Regions from separate parts of the Micromonospora pallida genome, predicted to be linked through region 1. Evidence: predicted binding sites of a transcription regulator. Region 1 holds the regulator's gene; each other region holds the start of a gene.
What was found. The regulator HrcA, encoded in region 1, represses chaperone genes, less so after heat shock. The targets are predictions, from matches to a motif close to GGTTNGCACNCTCNNNNNGAGNGTGCNAACC.
Positions count from the first base shown of each region.

Region 2: groES (co-chaperone GroES) is a predicted target of HrcA. The motif match lies at 2,567-2,597, and genes of this name have one in related genera.
Region 3: groL (chaperonin GroEL) is a predicted target of HrcA. The motif match lies at 3,808-3,838, and genes of this name have one in related genera.

Region 1 is NZ_FMHW01000002.1:7,523,802-7,530,665, reverse strand. Features, by position in the region: gene GA0074692_RS32445 (histidine triad nucleotide-binding protein) at 1-363, opposite strand, end outside; gene GA0074692_RS32440 (SDR family NAD(P)-dependent oxidoreductase) at 663-1,424, shown strand; gene GA0074692_RS32435 (16S rRNA (uracil(1498)-N(3))-methyltransferase) at 1,622-2,356, opposite strand; gene dnaJ (molecular chaperone DnaJ) at 2,358-3,497, opposite strand; gene hrcA (heat-inducible transcriptional repressor HrcA) at 3,571-4,593, opposite strand; gene GA0074692_RS32420 (DUF4870 domain-containing protein) at 4,884-6,026, shown strand; gene hemW (radical SAM family heme chaperone HemW) at 6,078-6,864, opposite strand, start outside.
Region 2 is NZ_FMHW01000002.1:6,919,446-6,926,309, forward strand. Features, by position in the region: gene GA0074692_RS29675 (response regulator) at 1-622, opposite strand, end outside; gene GA0074692_RS29680 (sensor histidine kinase) at 613-2,280, opposite strand; gene groES (co-chaperone GroES) at 2,729-3,043, shown strand; gene groL (chaperonin GroEL) at 3,114-4,763, shown strand; gene GA0074692_RS29700 (WhiB family transcriptional regulator) at 5,048-5,431, opposite strand; partial or broken gene GA0074692_RS29705 (helix-turn-helix transcriptional regulator) at 5,689-6,232, shown strand; partial or broken gene GA0074692_RS37060 (response regulator transcription factor) at 6,310-6,504, shown strand; gene GA0074692_RS29710 (DUF5319 domain-containing protein) at 6,554-6,864, opposite strand, start outside.
Region 3 is NZ_FMHW01000002.1:6,577,061-6,583,924, reverse strand. Features, by position in the region: gene GA0074692_RS28010 (S8 family serine peptidase) at 1-343, shown strand, start outside; gene GA0074692_RS28005 (GNAT family N-acetyltransferase) at 542-1,498, shown strand; gene GA0074692_RS34305 (hypothetical protein) at 1,586-1,897, shown strand; gene groL (chaperonin GroEL) at 1,995-3,617, opposite strand; gene GA0074692_RS27995 (MarR family winged helix-turn-helix transcriptional regulator) at 4,280-4,738, opposite strand; gene GA0074692_RS27990 (MFS transporter) at 5,047-6,243, shown strand.

The sequences.
Region 1 (6,864 bases):
CGGCGCCCCGCCGAGCAGGTGCGCATGCACGTGGAAGACCTCCTGGCCGCCGTACGGTCCGGTGTTGAACATCAGCCGGAAGCCGTCGGTGACCAGCCCCTCGGCCTCGGCCACCTCGGCGGCCGTGGCGAGCACCTGACCGGCCAGTGCGGGGTCGTCCCGGCCGAGCGTGGCCACGTCGGCGTGATGCTCTTTGGGGATCACCAGCACGTGCACCGGGGCCTTCGGGTTGATGTCCCGGAAGGCCAGGGTGGTCTCGGTCTCCCGGACGATGGTGGCCGGGATCTCCCCGGCGACGATGCGGCAGAACAGGCAGTCAGAGGTCACCGACGCATGGTAGGACCGCCGGCGCGGTCGCGGCATCCCGCCGACGGCGTCCCGGCATGTCGCCAGCGTGGCCGAGCGGCCCGTCCAACAGGTGACCGGTGTGGCCCACTAGCCCGTCCGGCATGGCGCCGGCCTGCCCCACTGGCCCATCCAACAGGTGACCGGCGTGGGTCCGCCGGCCCGCCCGACAGGTGGCCGGCAGAGCCCACCGGCCCGTCCAGCAGGTGGCCGGCGTGGGCCCACCGGCCCGTCCCGGCAGGTCGCGACGCGACCGCCAGCCACCGGCGACCTGCCCCGACCAGGGCAGAAACACGACCCTCCGGGATCATGGGCGAATGGACTCTCGGGCGGTACTGGTAACGGGGGCCTCGCGCGGCATCGGTCGCGCGGTGGCGCGCAGGTTCGCGGCCGGCGGCGACCGGGTGGCGATCCACCACCGCGACTCGACGGACCTGGCCGAACAGCTCCGGGCAGAGCTGCCCGGCGACGGGCACGTCGTGGTCCGGGCCGACCTGGCCGACCCGGACGCGGTCCGGGCCGCGGTGGACGAGGCCGCCGAACAGCTCGGCGGGCTGGACGTACTGGTCAACAACGCCGGTGTGTTCGGCCCGGCGGATCCGCCGCACCCGGTCTTCGAGATTACGTACGAGCAGTGGCGGCAGCGCTGGCGGGAGATCGTCGACACCAACCTGCTCGGCGCGGCCAACGCGTCCTGGTGCGCCGCCCAGCACATGCGCGACCGGGGCGGCCGGATCGTCAACGTCTCGTCCCGGGGGGCGTTCCGCGGCGAGCCGGGCAACCCGGCGTACGGGGCGAGCAAGGCGGGAATGAACGCGATGGGCCAGTCCCTCGCGGTGGCGCTGGCCCCGTACGGCATCGCGGTGGCGACGGTGGCGCCCGGCTTCGTCGAGACCGACCTGACCAACGAACATCTCAAGTCGCCCCGGGGCGCGGCCGTACGGGCGCAGAGCCCGTTCGACCGGGTGGCCCGGCCGGAGGAGATCGCCGCCGCGGTGCACTGGCTGGCTTCCCCGGAGGCGGAGTGGGCCTCGGGCACCATCGTCGACCTGAACGGCGCGTCCTACCTGCGCTCCTGACCGCCCGTAGATCCACTCCGGTTGCGGCATCTCGGGCCTTCCCGCCCCGCCGACACCCCGACATACCGCATCTCGTGTCGATCTCGCCCGGCCGGGCCGGGCGAGGTCGGGCGGTGGGGCGGACGGCCGGGCCGGGCGAGATCGGGCAGGCGGGGACGGACGGACGGGTCGGCCGGCCAGGCGGGTCGGGCGGGCGGTTACCAGCGGGCGAGGCGGGTGGCGAGCACGCTGAGCGCCGCCACCCCGGCCGTCGAGGTACGCAGCACCGCCGGCCCGAGGCGTACCGGACGGCCCCCGGCGGCTCGGAAGGCGTCCAGCTCGGCCGGGGCGATCCCGCCCTCGGGGCCCACCACCAGCACGATCTCGCCGGTCGGGGGCAGCTCGACGGTGGTCAGCCGCGCCTCGGCCTCCTCGTGCAGCACGAACCCGGCGGCGGCGCCGGAGATCCGGGCCGCCACCGTCGCGGTGGGCTCGTCCGGGGCGCCCGCCACCACCGGCAGCCAGGCCCGGCGGGCCTGCTTGGCGGCCTCCCGGGCGGTCGCCACCCACTTCTCCCGGGCCCGTACGCCCCGCTCGCCGCGCCACTGCGTCACCGAGCGGGACGCCGCCCACGGCACGATCTCGTCCACGCCCGCCTCAGTCATCGCCTGGACGGCCAGCTCGCCCCGGTCGCCCTTGGCGATGCCCTGCACCACCACGATCCGGGGCACCGACGCGTCGGCGTACCCCCGGGAGGTGACCCTCAGGTCGAGGCTGCCCCGGCCGACGGCGGTGACCACGGCGGCGGCCGTGCCACCCCGGCCGTCGGCGAGCAGCAGTTCCTCACCGACCCGCAGCCGCTGCACGGTGGCGGCGTGGTGCCCCTCCGGGCCGTCCAGGGTGAGCGTGTCGGTGGTGGGCAGTGCCTCGACCAGGAAGAGCGGCGCCGACAACTCAGGCGTGCCCGTTGAAGGCGTCGCGCATCCGGGAGAAGAAGCCGCCCTGCTTGGTCAGCTCGGCGACCTCCTCGCCCCGGGTCTTGGCGAACTCGCGCAGCATCCGCTCCTGCTCGACGTCGAGCTTGGTCGGGGTCCGCACGTCGAGGTGGACGTAGAGGTCGCCCCGGCCGGTGCCGCGCAGGTGCGGTACGCCCCGGGCCCGCAGCCGCAGCGTGCTGCCCGGCTGGGTGCCCGGCTTGACGTCGACGGTCTCCTCGCTGTCCAGCGTCTTGATGGTCAGCCGGGTGCCGAGCGCCGCCGCCGTCATCGGCACGGTCACCCGGCAGTGCAGGTCGTCGCCCTTGCGGGAGTAGACGTCGTGCGGCCGTTCGTGGATCTCCACGTAGAGGTCGCCAGCGGTGCCGCCGCCCGGCCCGACCTCGCCCTGCTGGGCGAGGCGGATCCGCATGCCGTCCTCCACCCCGGCGGGGATCTTGACGGTCAGCGAGCGGCGGGTACGGACCCGGCCCTCCCCGGCGCAGGTCGGGCACTGGTGCGGGATCGTGGTGCCGTAGCCCTGGCAGACCGTGCAGGGCCGGGCCGAGACGACCTGGCCGAGGAAGGTGCGCTGCACCGACTGCACCTCGCCCCGACCGCCACACGCCTCACAGGTGGCGAGGTGGGTGCCGGCGGCCGTGCCGGCGCCGGAGCAGGTGGTGCAGAGCACGGCGGTGTCGACGTTGATCGGCGCCTCGACGCCGAACGCCGTCTCGTTCAGGTCCAGCTCCAGCCGCAGGATCGCGTCGGCCCCCGGGCGGGTACGCGGACGCGGCCCTCGCGAGCCGGTGGCCCCGCCGAAGAAGGCGTCCATGATGTCCTGGAAGCCGACGAACGGCCCCGCGCCGCCCGGCCCACCGGGGCCGGCCGCGCCACCGCCCGGGGCGAGCGGGTCCCCACCCAGGTCGACGATCTGCCGCTTCCGGTCGTCCGAGAGGACCTCGTACGCGGCGTTGATGTCCTTGAACTTCTCCTGGGCCTCCGGGTCCGGGTTGACGTCCGGGTGGAACTGTCGCGCCAGCTTGCGGTAGGCACGCTTGATCTCGTCGTCGGAGGCTTCCCGGCTGACACCGAGGATGCCGTAGTAGTCCCTGGCCACTGCGTTCCGTGTCCTCATGTTCGTCTCGCGTTACGCCGGTCGTCGGCCCGAGTCGGCCGTCGGCCCTGACTGGTCAGTTCTGGGCCAGCAGCTCGCCCACGTAGCGTGCCACGGCGCGTACCGTGGCGATGGTGCCGGGGTAGTCCATCCGGGTCGGCCCGAGCACACCCAACCCACCCAGGATGGTGACACCCGGACCGTAGCCCGTGCTCACCACCGACGTGCCCCGCAGGTTGTCGATCTCGTTCTCGTCGCCGATCCGGACCCGGGTGGTGCTCGGCTCGACCTCGCCGATCAGCTTGAGCAGGACGACCTCCTCCTCGAGCGCCTCGAGGATCGGCCGCAGCGAACCCTGGAAGTCGAGCAGGCCGCCCCGGGTCAGGTTGGCGGTGCCGGCCAGGGCGATCCGCTCCTCGTGCCGCTCGACCAGGGTCTCCAGCAGCACCGTGGAGAGCGTGGTCATCGCCGGACGCAGCCCGGCGCGGACCTCCTCCACCAGCGCCTGCACCAGCGGCGGGGTGTCCGCCAGCCGGGTGCCGCAGAGCTTCTCGTTGACCAGGCGGCGCAGGTCGGTGACGTCGTCGGCGGGGACCGGCGCGGGCAGCTCGACCAGCCGCTGCTCGACCCGGCCGGTGTCGGCGATCATCACCAGCATCAGCCGGGTGGTGGAGATCGGCACGAGTTCCAGGTGCCGTACGGAGGACCGGGCCAGGCTCGGGTACTGCACCACGGCCACCTGACGGGTGAGCTGGGCGAGCAGCCGGACTGTACGGTGGACGACGTCGTCGAGGTCGACCGCGCCGACCAGGAAGCGCTCGATCGCCCGGCGCTCGGCCGGGCTGAGCGGCTTGACCCGGCTGAGCCGGTCGACGAAGAGCCGGTAGCCACGGTCGGTGGGCACCCGGCCGGCGCTGGTGTGCGGCTGCCGGATGTACCCCTCCTCCTCCAGCACGGCCATGTCGTTGCGGACCGTGGCCGGGGAGACGCCGAGTTGGTGCCGCTCAACCAGCGCCTTGCTGCCGACCGGCTCCTGGGTCGCGACGTAGTCCTCGACGATCGCGCGCAGCACGGCGAGCTTACGGTCGTCGAGACCCACTCTCCCCACCTCCCACGCGTGTCGGCGCCCGACCCGGGCGGTGCGTGCCCGCCACCGGCGACAGCCGGCAACGGCCGCTGACCACGACCGGACCGTGCTCCCGGCACTCGACTGTAAGCTCCTGGCACTCGACTGTAACGAGTGCCAGTCTACGTCGGTCCACCCCTCGGACGCGATGATCGGTGTCGACCTGCGCTCGGAACACGCTCGACCGGAGGGTGCGTTCGTCCGGGTGATCCCGCCGATGTCCCACTGGTCACAAGTTGCCCGCTGCCCCTACCGTGACCGGCATGACTGAACCGCCTCGCCCGCCCGACGCGGGCGACGCCGGCCGGTACCCGCCGGAGCCGACCATGCCGCTCGCCCCGTCCGGATCCTCGTCGACGCCCGGCGAGCCCACCACCCCGCTGCCCGGGGAGCCCTCGGCTGAGCCCCCGACGGAGCACCTCGCCACACCGTCGCACGAACCACCCACCGCGAACTGGTCGACATCCTCGTACGAGTCGCCGACGCAGAACTGGTCGGCACCCGCGTACGAGCCACCCACGCGGGACTGGTCGGCCCCGGCGTACGAGCCGCCGACGCGGGACTGGTCGGCACGGGCATACGAGCCGCCGACGCAGCAGTACGGGTCGCCGGGCGACGACGCGCCGACGGAACGCCACGCCGCTCCGGAACCACCCACCGTGGGCTACGAGCCGCCGGGTCTCGGCGGGCCGGCCGACCACCCGACGTCGGGCGGGCACTTCGCCGCACCCGGCTACCCGACCGCTGGCGACCAGGGCGGCTACCCGCCGCCGGGAGCGCAGGAGGGTTACCCGCCGCCCGGGGGTTACCCACCGCCGGAGACGCCGGGGGGCTTTCCGCAGCCAGGGCCGCATGAGGGCTACCCGCCGCCGGGGACACAGGCGGGCTTTCCGCCGCCCGGGGGTTACCTACCGCCGGAGACGCCGGGGGGCTTTCCACCGCCGGGGACACCGGAGGGCTATCCGCCACTCGGGGGTTATCCGCCGGGGGCGGGCGGGGGCCTGCCGCCGGGTGGCTACCCGCCCTCGGGTGGGCCGTACCCGACGGCCGGTCCGACCACCGACGACGACCGGACCTGGGCGGTGCTCGCCCACGTCGGCGGCCCGATCGGTGTGGTGGTCGGCGGCAGCCTCTTCGGCTGGGTCGGCCCGCTGATCGTGCTGCTGCACCGGGGGCAGCAGTCCCCGGCGGTGCGCGCGCACGCCATCGCCGCGCTCAACTTCCAGATCACCTGGGCGGTCGCGATCCTGATCGGCTGGCTGCTCACCGGAATCACCTGCGGCCTGCTCGTCTTCATTCCGCTGCTGCTCGCGCTGGTGCCGATCGTGCTCGGCATCGTGGCCGGTCTCAAGGCCAACCAGGACCAGCTCTACCCGTACCCGATGACCCGGACCTTCGTGCGGTGAACCGCGCTGGTCGGGCCCGGGCCCGACCAGCGCGAGGCACCCGCAGGACGCTCAGGGCAGCAGGTCGCGGACCACGGCGTCGGCGAGCAACCGGCCGGGCAGGGTGAGCACTGCCCGGCCGGCGGCGTAGTCGGCCTCGGCGAGCAGCCCGGCGGCGCGGGCCCGCTCGGCGCCGGCCCGGCCGGCGGGGTCGAGCACCGCCAGCGGCAGCCCGGAGGCGAGCCGCAGGCGGAGCATCACGTCCTCCATGTGCGCCTCGTCGGCGGTGAGGATCTCCCGGGCCTGACCGGGTGACGCGCCGCCGGCGAGCCGCGCCGCGTACGCGCTGGGGTGCTTCACGTTCCACCAGCGCACCCCGCCGACGTGGCTGTGCGCCCCCGGGCCGAGGCCCCACCAGTCCCCGCCGGTCCAGTAGAGCAGGTTGTGCCGGCACCGGGCGGCCGGCGTCCGGGCCCAGTTGGAGACTTCGTACCAGGAGAAACCGGCCGCGTCGAGGGCCGCCTCCGCCGCCAGGTAGCGGTCCGCCGCGACGTCGTCCGAGGGGTACGGCAGCTCGCCCCGGCGCATCCGGGCGGCGAGCCGGGTGCCCTCCTCCACGATCAGGGCGTACGCGCTGACGTGGTCCACCCCGGCGGCGATCACCTGGTCGAGCGAGGCGGCGAAGTCCTCGGCCCGCTCCCCCGGCGTGCCGTAGATCAGGTCGAGGTTGACGTGGTCGAACCCGGCGTCGCGGGCCTCGGTCGCGGCGGCGGTGGCCCGCCCGGCGGAGTGCGTCCGGTCGAGTACGGCGAGCACTCCCGACGCCGCCGACTGCATCCCCAGCGAGATGCGGGTGTAG
Region 2 (6,864 bases), 600 kb from region 1:
CCCCCCGCCGGGTCCGAGCGTCGGGTGGGGTGAGCCGGAGTTTGCCGGTGATGGTGGACAGGTGTTTCTCCACCGTGCTGACCTGGCACTCCATCTGCTCCGCGATGCCCAGGTTGGACCGGCCCTCGGCGACCAGCGCCAGGATCCGCCGTTCGTGCGGACTCAGCCGGTCGAGCGGGTTGTCGATCCGGGGCCGCACCATCAGCCGCTGGATCAGGTGGCGGTCGATCACCACCTCGCCGGCGGCCACCCGGCGGATCGCGGCCACCAGTTCGGCGATCTCCCCGACCCGGTCCTTGAGCAGGTAGCCCACCGAACGGGTGTCCGCCTCCATACTCAGCAGCCGGGACGCGAACGCGACCTCGGCGTACGACGAGAGCACGAGCAGGGCGACCCCCGGATGCCGGCGGCGCACCTCCTCGGCGACCCGCAGCCCCTCGTCGAGGAAGGTCGGCGGGAGCCGGATGTCCAGGAGCATCACCTCCGGAGACAGCCGCTCGGCCAGGAGCAGCGCCGTGGCGGCGTCCCCGGCGGTGCCGACGACGTGCAGGCCGCGGGCGGTCAGCGCCTCGGCCAGGACGTCGCGGAGGAGTGGTTGGTCCTCGACGAGGACTATTCGCACGGGTCCTCCAGGCGCAGGTTGGCCGACAGTCGGGTGCCACCGGCCGGCGGACTGTCGATGGTCATGGCACCGCCGGCCGCCGCGACCCGGTCGAGCAGACCGGTCAGGCCGGAGCCGGGTCGGGGCGTGGCGCCGCCCCGGCCGTCGTCGCAGACGTCGACCGTGAGGGTGGCGCCGACCCGTCGTACGGTCACGCTCGCCCGGTCCGCCCGCGCGTGCTTGTACGTGTTGGCCAGCCCTTCGGCGATGAAGAAGTAGGCGGTGAGCTCGACGTGGGACGGCCACCGCTCGGCGGGTATCCGTACCTCGATCGGCACCGGCGCGATCTCCACCAGTTGCCCGACCGCCGCGGCGAGGCCGTGTCCGAGCAGTGCCGCCGGGTACATGCCCCGGGTCAGGTCCCGCAGGCCGGCGATGGCGTCGCGGAGCAGCAGGTGCGCCCGGTCGGCGGTGCCGCTGATCCGGTCGGCCCCGGCCGGTCCCGGTGCGCGCAGCGTGTCCAGCAGCAGCAGGACCGCGTACAACCGCTGTTGGGTGCCGTCGTGCAGGTCGCGCTGGATGCGCTGGCGTTCCTCGAACGCCGCGGTCGACACCCGGAGCCGGGACCGGCGCAGTTCCTCGATCTGCCGCTGCTGGGCCCGGTGCAGTCGGGCGTTCTCGATCGCCAGCGCGGCCAGGCCGAAGGCGGCCTCGGTGACCTCCCGCTGCTCGCCGAGGAGTTCGTCGTGTTCGACCCAGGCGACGGGGACTCCGCGGCTCAGCATCGGGCTGACCGTTCGCCCGGGGGTGTCGGGGCCCTCGGCGACGGGCCGGCCCCGGATGTCGGGACAGGAGCCGTCGGGCGCCGGGTAGGTGATGGCGAGGGTCGGGTCGCCCACCGCCTCGGCGAGCGCCCGTTCCAGTTCCGCCGGGTTCGGGAGTTCGGCGCCGGGTCGTTCGAGCTCCAGCAGCGTGCGCGTGGCCTGGCCCTGGGCCAGGCCGGACCGGAGCCGGCGGGCGAGCACCACGAGGGGAATGATCAGCAGGTCGACCACGAGGGCGGTCACCAGGGTGCCGGTGTAGACGCCGGCCGGTGCCTCCACCAGCGCCGCCGCTGCCGCCGCCAGGCTGGCCAGTCCCACCACCACGATGGCCGCCCAGAGCGGTCCGGCGGGCCGGCGGCGTGCCCGGGAGGAGGTGAGCCAGCGTCGGAGCACCACCGCCAGGACGACGACCGTGTAGCTGGCGAAGACGATGCTGCCCACGTCGGCCCAGGTCGAGTCCGCCGGCGGGAGGCTGTGCCACCAGAGCGGAGGTCGGGGGTGTTCTGCCAGGTAGCGGCCCACCTGGGTGCCGATGGAGGCCAGATAGGAGCCGGCCACCAGGATTCGGTCCAGGTGGCCGCGGGTCCGGCCGGTCGGCACGGCGAGCGCGATGTGGGTCAGCACCGAGGTCCAGGCGTACGCGAGGCAGAACCCGGCCGCGAAGAGCGCGGGCTCGCCGCTGGCCCGGAAGTCCCCGAGGTGGTACAGGCCCCCGGCGAGGACCATGAACCAGCCGATCCAGGGGACCCGCGACCAGGTGTGCACGGCCAGTCCGGCGACGATGGTGAGCAGCCCGAAGCTGCGTAACGCGGTCGTGCTCCAGCCCGGCGGGGCGACCGGGGCCGAGACCGCCATGCCGGCGGCGGCGAGCGCGCACGCGGCCCCGGCGGTGAGCGCCAGTCCCGGACCCGTTCGGCGCGGCCCGGGGTCGGCCCGGGTGGTGCTCAGCGTGTCCTCCGCACCGGCTCAGCGTAGGGGGGCGTCGGTAGGCCTGTGTCGATGTGTCGACTACTTGATTGTCGACCTGGTCGTGGGGCCCGCGGCCGGGCGGCGGGCGCCTGCCCGGCTCGCCGTCGGGTGCGACACACTGGCCGTCGTTGGCACTCTCCTTGACGGAGTGCTAGCGGCGGGCCTAATCTGCGATTAGCACTCTCCCATCGAGGGTGCCAGCTTCCGGGCTCGCCCCGGAGGTTCAACGCCAGGCGGACCGGCACCCGCGACGACGGCCCCGCCCGGTGGCATGTGGCAGATTGACACTGGCCGGCCCCGCCGACCGGTAACGAAACCAGTACCCCAGGAGGGTATGCCCGTGACTACCGCGACCAAGGTTGCGATCAAGCCGCTCGAGGACCGGATCCTGGTCCAGGCGAACGAGGCTGAGACCACCACGGCGTCGGGCATCGTGATCCCCGACACCGCCAAGGAGAAGCCGCAGGAGGGCACCGTCCTCGCTGTCGGCCCGGGCCGCGTCGACGACAAGGGCAACCGGATCCCGGTTGACGTGCAGGTCGGCGACACCGTCATCTACTCGAAGTACGGCGGCACCGAGGTCAAGTACGCCGGCGAGGAGTACCTGGTGCTCTCCGCCCGCGACGTCCTCGCGGTCATCGAGAAGTAAGCAACCGATCAGTGTCGCTGCCCCGGTCCGGCTCGCCGGGCCGGGGCAGCAACGCTTCGAAGGGATATCCATGGCGAAGATCCTGAGCTTCTCGGATGACGCCCGGCACCTGCTCGAGCACGGTGTCAACGCCCTCGCGGACGCGGTCAAGGTCACCCTCGGCCCGCGCGGGCGTAACGTCGTCCTGGACAAGAAATTCGGTGCGCCGACGATCACCAACGATGGGGTCACCATCGCCAAGGAGATCGAGCTCACCAACCCGTACGAGAACCTTGGCGCGCAGCTCGTCAAGGAGGTGGCGACCAAGACCAACGACGTCGCCGGCGACGGGACCACCACCGCCACCGTGCTCGCCCAGGCCATGGTCCGCGAGGGCCTGCGCAACGTGACCGCCGGGGCCAACCCGGCCGGGCTCAAGCGCGGCGTCGACGCGGCGGCGGCCAAGGTCTCCGAAGCGCTGCTGGAGCGGGCCGTCGAGGTCGCCGACAAGAAGTCGATCGCCCACGTGGCGACGATCTCGGCGCAGGACGCCACCATCGGCGACCTGATCGCCGAGGCGATGGAGAAGGTCGGCCGGGACGGTGTGATCACCGTCGAGGAGGGCTCCGCCCTGCACACCGAGCTGGACGTGACCGAGGGTCTCCAGTTCGACAAGGGCTTCATCTCGCCGAACTTCGTCACCGACCTCGAGTCGCAGGAAGCGGTTCTGGAGAACCCGTACATCCTGATCACCACGCAGAAGATCTCCGCGATCGAGGAGCTGCTGCCGCTGCTGGAGAAGGTCCTCGCCGACAGCAAGCCGCTGCTGATCATCGCCGAGGACGTCGAGGGTCAGGCGCTCTCCACGCTGGTGGTCAACTCGCTGCGCAAGACCATCAAGGTCTGCGCCGTCAAGGCTCCGGGCTTCGGTGACCGGCGCAAGGCGATGCTCCAGGACATGGCGATCCAGACCGGCGCCGAGCTGGTCGCGCCGGAGCTGGGCTACAAGCTCGACCAGATCGGGCTGGACGCGCTCGGCACCGCCCGCCGCGTGGTCGTCGACAAGGAGAACACCACCATCGTCGACGGTGGTGGCCGGGACACCGAGGTCGCCGACCGGGTCGCGCAGATCCGCAAGGAGATCGAGGCCACCGACTCCGAGTGGGACCGGGAGAAGCTGGCCGAGCGGCTGGCGAAGCTCTCCGGCGGCGTCGCGGTCATCAAGGTGGGCGCGGCGACCGAGGTCGAGATGAAGGAGCGCAAGCACCGCATCGAGGACGCCATCGCGGCGACCAAGGCCGCGGTCGAGGAGGGTACGGTGCCCGGTGGCGGTGCCGCCCTCGCGCAGGTCCTCCCGGTGCTCGACGACGACCTCGGCTTCACCGGCGACGAGAAGGTCGGCGTCTCGATCGTGCGCAAGGCGCTGGTCGAGCCGCTGCGCTGGATCGCCCAGAACGCCGGACACGACGGCTACGTCGTCGTGCAGAAGGTCGCCGGCAAGGAGTGGGGCCACGGCCTCGACGCCGCCACCGGCCAGTACGTCGACCTGGTCGGCAACGGCATCCTCGACCCGGTGAAGGTGACCCGCAACGCGGTCACCAACGCCGCCTCGATCGCCGGCCTGCTGCTCACCACCGAGAGCCTGGTGGTGGAGAAGCCGGAGAAGGCCGAGCCGGCCGCCGGTGGCCACGGCCACTCCCACGGTCACGGGCACAGCCACCAGCACGGCCCCGGTTTCTGATCCACCCGCGACACCCATGGCGGGTGTTCCGCTCCCCCGGAGCGCCCGCTGGCCCAGGGCACGCCGTCCACCGCGACGGCGTGCCCTGCGGCGTCTCCAGCGGGACACCCACCACCGCGCTCTGCGGCGTCGTCACGTGGGCAGCGCGCGTCTCCGGTGGGGCGGTCCGCCGCTGTGGCGTCTCCGGCGGGACCGCGTGCTGCGGCGCCTTCGGTCAACGGACAGCGCACTGCCGCGCCCCCGGGGTGGGGGACGCGGCAGCGGTGGTCGGTGGGTCGCCGGTGTCAGGCGATCTTGCGCTGGGCGGGCACGGTCGACTTGTGCGGGCGGCCGAGGCGGGACTCCAGCCGCGCCACGTCCACCCGGCTGCGTCGCCGGTCGGCCAGGTCCTCCCAGCCGATGGCGAGCAGACGCAGACGCTCGGACTCGCTGAACCCACCCCACACCCCGTACGGCTCGCGGACGGCGAGGGCGTGCGCGGCACACTCGGCGCGCACCGGGCAGGCCCGGCAGACCGCCTTGGCCCCGGACTCGCGGCGCAGGCGGGAGGAGCCGCGCTCGCCGTCGGGGTGGAAGAACTGGGCGCTGTCGCGGCCCCGGCAGGCACCGAGCCGCTGCCAGTCCCAGAGATCGACGATGGGTCCGGGCAGTCTACGTACGTTCGACATCAGCACCCCTCCTCCCGCGCGGCACCGCCGCGATGGTCCGTAAGGCCGGTCCCGGGCGACGGGTCGCGCGAGCGCGCCGTGTCCGGCCTGGCCCCTCCGATACCCCGTCGCTCGCGTCCTCACACGTAGGTGATCAGAAAGTTCCGGCAACTCGCGGCAAAGACCCCATATGTCGGAAAAGTTCGGAGAATTGCCCGGAACCCCCTCATGATCAGAGCCGCCCGTGGTCTGCTCTCTGACGGAGAGGAGACCCCACTGTGCGTACGGTTCTCGTCTGCGTCCGGACCCCATTGGCGGCGCAGTACCTGTCTTCCGCGGCAGCCCGACTCGGCCTGTCCGCCGTCGTCCGTACCGCCGTCTCCGATCCCGAGGTGATGCTGCGCCTCGCCGAGCAGCCGCCCGACGTGGTGCTCGCCGACACCGCCCTGACCCGACCGGACAGCGCCGGATTCGTCCGGCGCGTCCTGGCCCGCGCTCCCCAGGCGGCGGTGCTGCTGCTCGGCGCGGAGGAGTCCGGCGCGGCGGCGGCGACCATCAGCGCCGGGGCGCGCGGCCTGATCCAGGGCACCGACCACGACCTGACCAGTGCGGTCGCCAAGGCGTTGTTGCTGCTCTCCGCCCCGGGACGGTCCTCCCGCCGCCGGATCGCCGACCCGGCCCTCGACACCGCCGTCATCGGCGCGGCCGGCCGGCCGGGTGGTCGCACCCCGGCGACAGCACCGGGAGACTGGCCGGGGAAGGACGCGCCCGGCGGCGGGCCGGCGATGGTTCCGGTGCAGCGCGGTGACGACGAGCTGGACGAGGACGCGAAGCCGGAGGCCGCCCGGACGGCGCAGGAGGGCCGCCGACCCGAGCCAACCGGACGCGGCCGGGGCGGGCTCGGACTGACCGAGCGGGAACTCCAGGTGCTGCTCGGTATGGCGGAGGGGAAGAGCAACGCCGAGATCGGCCGGGAGCTGTTCGTCTCCGAGGACACCGTGAAGACGCACGCTCGGCGGCTCTTCCGCAAGCTCGGGGCCCGGGACCGGGCGCACGCCGTCGCCGCCGGCTTCCGGGCTGGCCTGGTCGCCTGAACCGCCCGCGGCGGCGCGGCCGGCCGGGGCAGTAGAGCCCGCCGGCAGGTCAGTCCGTGGCCGGTTCGGTGTCGTCCTCGCCGGACTCGGTCAGGGTGTCGTGCACCCCGTCCGCGTAGCCGCGCGCGTAGTCCCAGGTGACGTAGTGGTCGGGATCCGGGTCGTAGGCCGGCTCGTGCACCCGGGGACGCCCGGAGCTGAGCAGGTGGCGCAGGTTGCCCCGGAGCAGGTCCCAGTCGAAGTAGTGCGGCTCGCGGCAGTCCTCGCACTCGATCACCAACCCACGGACGCCGATCGGCGCCAGCAGCGCCTGGTAGATCTCCAGGTCCGCAAGATCCTCCAGGACGTCCTGCCGCTCGA
Region 3 (6,864 bases), 950 kb from region 1:
GGGTCGCCAGGTCACCAACTTCTCCAGCCGGGGGCCGGTTTCCGGGGCAGCCAAGCCGGACCTGGTCGCGCCGGGCGCGGCGGTACGCTCGGCGATGCCCGGCGGCGGGTACGCCGTCCTGGACGGCACCTCGATGGCCACCCCGCAGGTGGCCGGCGTGGTCGCGCTGATGTGGTCGGCCAACCCGGCGCTCGTCGGTGACCTGGACCGGACCCGGAGCATCCTGCGGCAGACCGCCACCCCGGTCGGGGCGTCACCGTCCGGCGACTGCGGCGACACCGCCAACATCGCCGGAGCCGGCCTGGTCGACGCCTACGCCGCCGTCCGCGCCGCTGGGGTATGAGGTGTGAGCAGGGGTCCCCTGTTACCGCTTTTTGATGAGGAAGGGTCCCCTGCAACCACCACTAGACACCCAACCACCCACGACGCCTGCCCGGCCATGGCCGTCCAGCACGTACCGCAGCCGCCGCACTCATCGCCGCCGGTGCGGCCGGTGTAGCGGCTGCCGTTCGTGCCTCGGCGTGGCCTAGGGTCGGCGACCATGGACGACGAGCGGATCAGCGTGACCGAGCTGACCACCGCGCGGCTGCCTGAGGTGGTCGCGCTCTGCCGCCGGGGGCTCGACCTGGCCGGCGACGCCGACGAGGCCGAGGCCATCGTGGACACCGTGTACCGGCGGGCCCGCATCGACCGGCCGGTGGTCGGGCTGCTGGCCGTCCGGGGGACGTCCCTGGTCGGCGCGCTGGTCTGTTCCGTTCCGGGGCAACCGGAGCCGCCCGGTGCCGGGTACGGGTGCGTGGACCTGGTCGTGGTCGCCCCGGAGGAGCGGCGGCGCGGGGTCGGAAGGGCCCTGCTGGCGCACGCCGAACGGCGGCTCGCCGAGTTGGGCGCACGCGAGGTGCTGTTCGCCGGGAACCCGCCGTACTACGCCTGGCCGGGCGTCGACGTGCGCTACACCCCGGCGGTCTGCGCGGCCCTGAAGCTCGGCTACCGGCAGGACCGGACCGCCTGGAACATGACGGCTGACCTGTCGTACGACGACTCGCCGGCGTTGCGCTCCACAGCAGAGGCGGAGCGGCGGCTCGCCGCCGGAGGCGTGACGGTGCGCCGGGCGGAACCGGCGGACCTTCCGGCGCTGACCGCGTTCGCCCGCGACACGTTCGGCGGGGTGTGGGACGCCGAACTGGCCGGCTCGGTGGGGCGTACCGGTGCGGGGTGTCACGTCGCGTGGCGCGACGGGACGGTGGTCGGTTTCGCCGCGTGGGGGTCGTCCCGGCCGAGTTGGTTCGGGCCGATGGGCACCGACCCGGCGGCGGCCGGTTCGGGAATCGGCGGCGTGTTGCTCCGGCGGTGCCTGCGTGACCAGCGGGCCGCCGGAATCGAACGCGCCCAGATCGGCTGGGTGGGGCCGGTGCCGTTCTACGCGGGCAGCGTGGGCGCCCGGATCGAACGCGTTTTTCTGCTCTACCGAAAGGACATAACTCCCGCTGACGCGTAAAGCGGGTATCGGCGCGGATAATCTCGTTCGGCCTCGGGCCGTGCCGTGGACCTCCTACCGTTTCGACAGGAGGTGGCAGTCATGAGGATGGACGACGAAACCGCCGACGACAGCACGCCCCCCACCTGGGCACGCGTCGGTGATCCGCCCGGTCGCCCACGGCTCGACTGGCTGGACTACGGCGACGCCGAGCAGCTGATGGAGATGTCCACTCTCGCCGAGGCGGCATCCGGGGAGACACTGGAACTGGTGGACACACCTGTGGGCGACCTGCCAACGGACCCATGGCTCGATCCACCGATGACACCGCCCGGCGGGACCGATCCACCAGTGACATCGCCCGGCAGGACCGATGCATCGCGCGGTCGTCCGCGCCGGCGACGGCCCCTGCCAACCTGAGCGAACGGCCGCCGAACATGAACGCCAGCCGCTGCGGGAAGCGGAAGGGGCGGACCGCTGACGCGGCCCGCCCCTTCGGCGTGTATCGGAACCGGACTCAGAAGTCCATGTCCCCGCCACCCGGGCCAGCCGGGGCGGCCGGGGCCTTCTCCGGCTTGTCCGCGACGACGGCCTCGGTGGTGAGGAAGAGCGCCGCGATCGACGAGGCGTTCTGCAGCGCCGAGCGGGTCACCTTGGCCGGGTCGATGATGCCCGCGGCCAGCAGGTCCACGTACTCACCGGTCGCGGCGTTGAGGCCGTGACCCGCGTCGAGGTTGCGGACCCGCTCGACGACGACGCCACCCTCGAGGCCGGCGTTGACGGCGATCTGCCGCAGCGGGGCGTCCAGCGCGATCTTGACGATCTGCGCACCGGTCGCCTCGTCACCGGCCAGGTCCAGCTTGTCGAAGGCGGTCTTGCCGGCCTGCACCAGCGCGACGCCACCACCCGGGACGATGCCCTCCTCGACGGCGGCCTTCGCGTTGCGGACGGCGTCCTCGATGCGGTGCTTGCGCTCCTTCAGCTCGACCTCGGTGGCCGCGCCGACCTTGATCACCGCAACGCCACCGGCCAGCTTGGCCAGCCGCTCCTGCAGCTTCTCGCGGTCGTAGTCGGAGTCGCTCTTGTCGATCTCGGCCCGGATCTGGTTCACCCGGCCCTGGATCTGCTCGGCGTCGCCGGCACCGTCGACGATGGTGGTCTCGTCCTTGGTCACCACGACCTTGCGGGCGCGGCCCAGCATCTCGACGCCGACGGCGTCCAGCTTGAGGCCGACCTCCTCGCTGATGACCTGGCCACCGGTGAGGATGGCGATGTCGCCCAGCATGGCCTTGCGGCGGTCACCGAAGCCCGGCGCCTTGACGGCGACCGACTTGAAGGTGCCCCGGACCTTGTTGACGACCAGGGTGGCCAGAGCCTCGCCCTCGATGTCCTCGGCGATGATCAGCAGCGGCTTGCCGCCCTGCATGACCTTCTCCAGGATCGGGAGCAGGTCCTTCACCGAGGAGATCTTGCTGTTGACGATCAGGATGTACGGGTCGTCGAAGACGGCCTCCATACGCTCCGGGTCGGTCATGAAGTAGGCGGAGATGTAGCCCTTGTCGAAGCGCATACCCTCGGTGAGCTCCAGCTCCAGGCCGAAGGTGTTGCTCTCCTCGACGGTGATGACGCCTTCCTTGCCGACCTTGTCCATCGCCTCGGCGATGATCTCGCCGACGCTGGTGTCACCGGCCGAGATGGAGGCGGTGGAGGCGATCTGCTCCTTGGTCTCCACGTCCTTGGCGAGCTTGGACAGCTCCTCCGAGACGTTCGCGACCGCGGCCTCGATGCCCCGCTTCAGGGCCATCGGGTTGGCGCCGGCGGCCACGTTGCGCAGACCCTCGCGGACGAGGGCCTGGGCCAGGACGGTCGCCGTCGTCGTGCCGTCACCGGCCACGTCGTCGGTCTTCTTGGCGACCTCCTTGACCAGCTCGGCGCCGATCTTCTCGTACGGGTCCTCGAGCTCGATCTCCTTGGCGATGCTCACACCATCGTTGGTGATGGTGGGGGCGCCCCACTTCTTCTCGAGCACGACGTTGCGGCCCTTGGGGCCGAGGGTCACCTTCACGGCGTCGGCGAGCTGGTTCATGCCCCGCTCGAGGCCGCGGCGGGCCTCCTCGTCGAACGCGATCATCTTGGCCATACGGCGTTGTCCTCCTGGACACTCACGGGCCACCCGAGTGTGTGCCCCGGATGGGCCGCCTGGTGTACGCACCTTGGGACGTCGCCACCTGGCGACGACGACGTCTCCTCGGCCGGGCCGGATAGCCCGCGACGACCGGCCATGTGCCCCGCGACGCGACGCCGCGCGGCCGTGGCCCTACCGCCCCGACCATTGGCACTCACGCCATGCGAGTGCCAATGACTTGTTTAGCACTCTCCCCTGCCGAGTGCAAGCACGATGTCCCTCCCCACGCCCCCATCCGCCCACGCACATCCCCACGCACCCCCACGCTCCTCTCTGCGTTCATCAAGAGGTTTGCGTCATCGAAGAGGCACCTCACGCCCCAAACTTCCTGATCCACCGACGGATCGAGGGTGGGTGGCGGGAGGGGCAAGGCGGCGGGCCTGGAGCGGCCGCTTGACGGAAAACCGGGGGCGAAGCGAGGAAGGAGGACTGGTCGGGCGCCGGGGGAGGCAGCGGCCTCGGTCTGGCCCCCGACCAACGGCGCAGTGAAGCCGTGGTGCTCAGCCCGGCGCGGCATCCAGCGCCTGCCGCAGCCTCTCTTCAGCGAACTGCCGATGGTGGCGATCCGGCAGGACCAGGGCCGCGATCACTCGCCCTCCCTGCGCCGCGAACCCGCGTCAGCAGCGCCGGTTCATCGCCTCGACTGCTGTGACCAGGGGAGCCAGCTCGGGGTTCTTGGCGGCTTCATCGAGCGCCTCCCTGAGGGCGGTGTCGTTGGTCGGCCGGGCCTCTTGCAGGAGCTTCAGCCCCGCGTCGCTGACATCGGTGTAGATGCCGCGACGGTCGGTCGGGCACAGGTAACGGGAGAGCAGGCCACGTTCTTCCAGGCGGGTGACCAGGCGGGTGGTGGCGCTCTGGCTGAGCACCACCGCGTCTGCGACCTGCTTCATCTGCAGGTGGCCGCCTTCGCCATCGTGCTGGCGACTGAGCACGTCGAGCAGCGAGTACTCCCGCACGCTCAGGTCGTGCTCGGATTGGAGGGCGCGCTCGATGTACGCCTCGATCCTGCCGTACAGGAGGTAGAGGGCTGCCCAGCCGTTGGCAAGGGCGGTCAGCGCGGGATCCGTGGCGGTCATGGGTCCGGGTCTCCTTCCGGATGCGACTGGAGTCCAGGATAAGCCCTTCCTGGAAATATCAGCTAGAGCATGTATAAGGCTCTTGCAAGTAGCCGTGGGTGGCCAGCCCGAGATCGGGCGGAGGTGAGAGCGCGACCCGGGCCACCCCTCACCTGGATGGAGCAACGGGCAACACCAGCCCACCACCGAGTCCCGGGCATCACCAGATTCCAAGGCTAAGGAGGAATGCCCGCCCTTGCATGTAGATGCGTGTGCAATTATTGTCTGAGCGCGTAAGGCGCACCAGCAATCACACGGAGGGTGGCGCGATGCCTCTCACACTTCTCGCCCTGGCCATCGGGGCCTTCGGGATCGGCACCACCGAGTTCGTGATCATGGGCCTGCTGCCCGAGATCGCCGGTGACTACGGGGTGTCCATTCCCACCGCCGGCCTCCTGGTCACTGGCTACGCGATCGGCGTTGTCATCGGCGCCCCGCTGATGACGGTGCTCGGCACCAGGATCAGCCGCAAGACGATGCTGATCCTGCTGATGGGCCTGTTCGTGGTCGGCAACCTGCTCTCCGCGCTGGCGCCGAGCTTCGGCGTGATGCTCACCGGCCGCATCGTGGCCTCACTGGCCCACGGCGCGTTCTTCGGCATCGGCTCGGTGGTCGCCGCCGACGTGGTCGCCCCCGACCGGAAGGCCGGTGCCATCGCCACCATGTTCACCGGCCTGACCATTGCGAACATCGTCGGCGTGCCGCTGGGCACGTTCATCGGGCAGGCGGTGGGCTGGCGGACCACGTTCGCCGTCGTCGCCGCGATCGGCGTGGTCGGCCTGCTCGGCATCGCCAGGCTCGTGCCCGCCATGCCCCGGCCCGAGGGCGTACGCCTACGCGGGGAGCTGACCGCGTTCCGTAACCCGCAGGTGCTGCTCGCGATGGCGATGACGGTGCTCGGCTTCGGCGGTGTCTTCGCCTCAATCACCTACGTCGCGCCGATGATGACCCACGTCGCCGGCTACTCCGACGGCGCGGTCACCTGGCTGCTCGCGCTCTTCGGCATCGGCATGTTCCTCGGCAACCTGCTCGGTGGCCGCTACGCCGACCGCAAGCTGATGCCGATGCTGTGCACCGCCCTCGGCGGGCTCGCCGTGGTGCTCGCGCTGTTCACCGTGTTCGCGCACAACAAGATCCTCGCCGCGATCACCATCCTGCTCGTCGGGGCGCTCGGCTTCGCCACCGTTCCGCCACTGCAGAAGCGCATCCTCGACCAGGCCCACGGCGCGCCGACGCTGGCCTCGGCGGTCAATATCGGCGCCTTCAACCTCGGCAACGCGCTCGCCGCGTGGCTGGGTGGCCTCGTCATTGCCGCCGGCCTCGGCTACACCGCCCCGAACTGGGTTGGCGCCCTCCTCGCCGCCGCCGCGCTGGTTCTCGCCTTCTGGTCCGCCGCCCTGGAGCGCCGCACCCCCGCGCGTGAGGCCGCGGCTGCCGTCCCCGCCCCCACCCCCGTCCACCGCTGACCTCTCCTCCCCCGTCACGGGGAGTCCCCGACGCCGAGACATCGATCGGAGCGGTCACGGGACACCGGCCAGCAGGTCGCGGTGGGCGGCGAAGACCTGGCCGCCGTACCGGGTGGCGAGGTGGCCGACGGGGACGTCGTAGTTGTCGGCCCGGATTCATTCGGCGCGGATGGCGTCGTCGGTGTCGGTGAGGGTGGGCCGGCGGGTGAGGTGGGTCAGGTGGGGGACGGTGACCATCCATGCCGACGTGGCGGGCCGGCTGTGGGCGCGGCGGTGGCCTCGCGGCCGGCGCGGGTCGGGTACGTAGGCGGCCTGCGGGGCGGGGACCGTGACGGCCGGTCTGCGGGACGGCGGACGGATATCCGGCCCTGCGGCGCTCAGCGCATCACCTGACGGATGGCCGGCCGACGGCTCGGGGTCAGCCGTGGGGACCACCGATGGACACGGACGCGCCCGGCTCCGACAGGTCGGATCCGGGCGGACCGGTGAGAAGGGACAGGGCGACCGCAAGCATCACCGGCAGGGCACCCACCGGAGCGGACGGGTCCACCAGCCTGAGGGCCGCCCGCCGGCGCGGTCAGGTGTCGTCGGAGCGACCTGTGGCCGTCCCGGGAGTGGTGG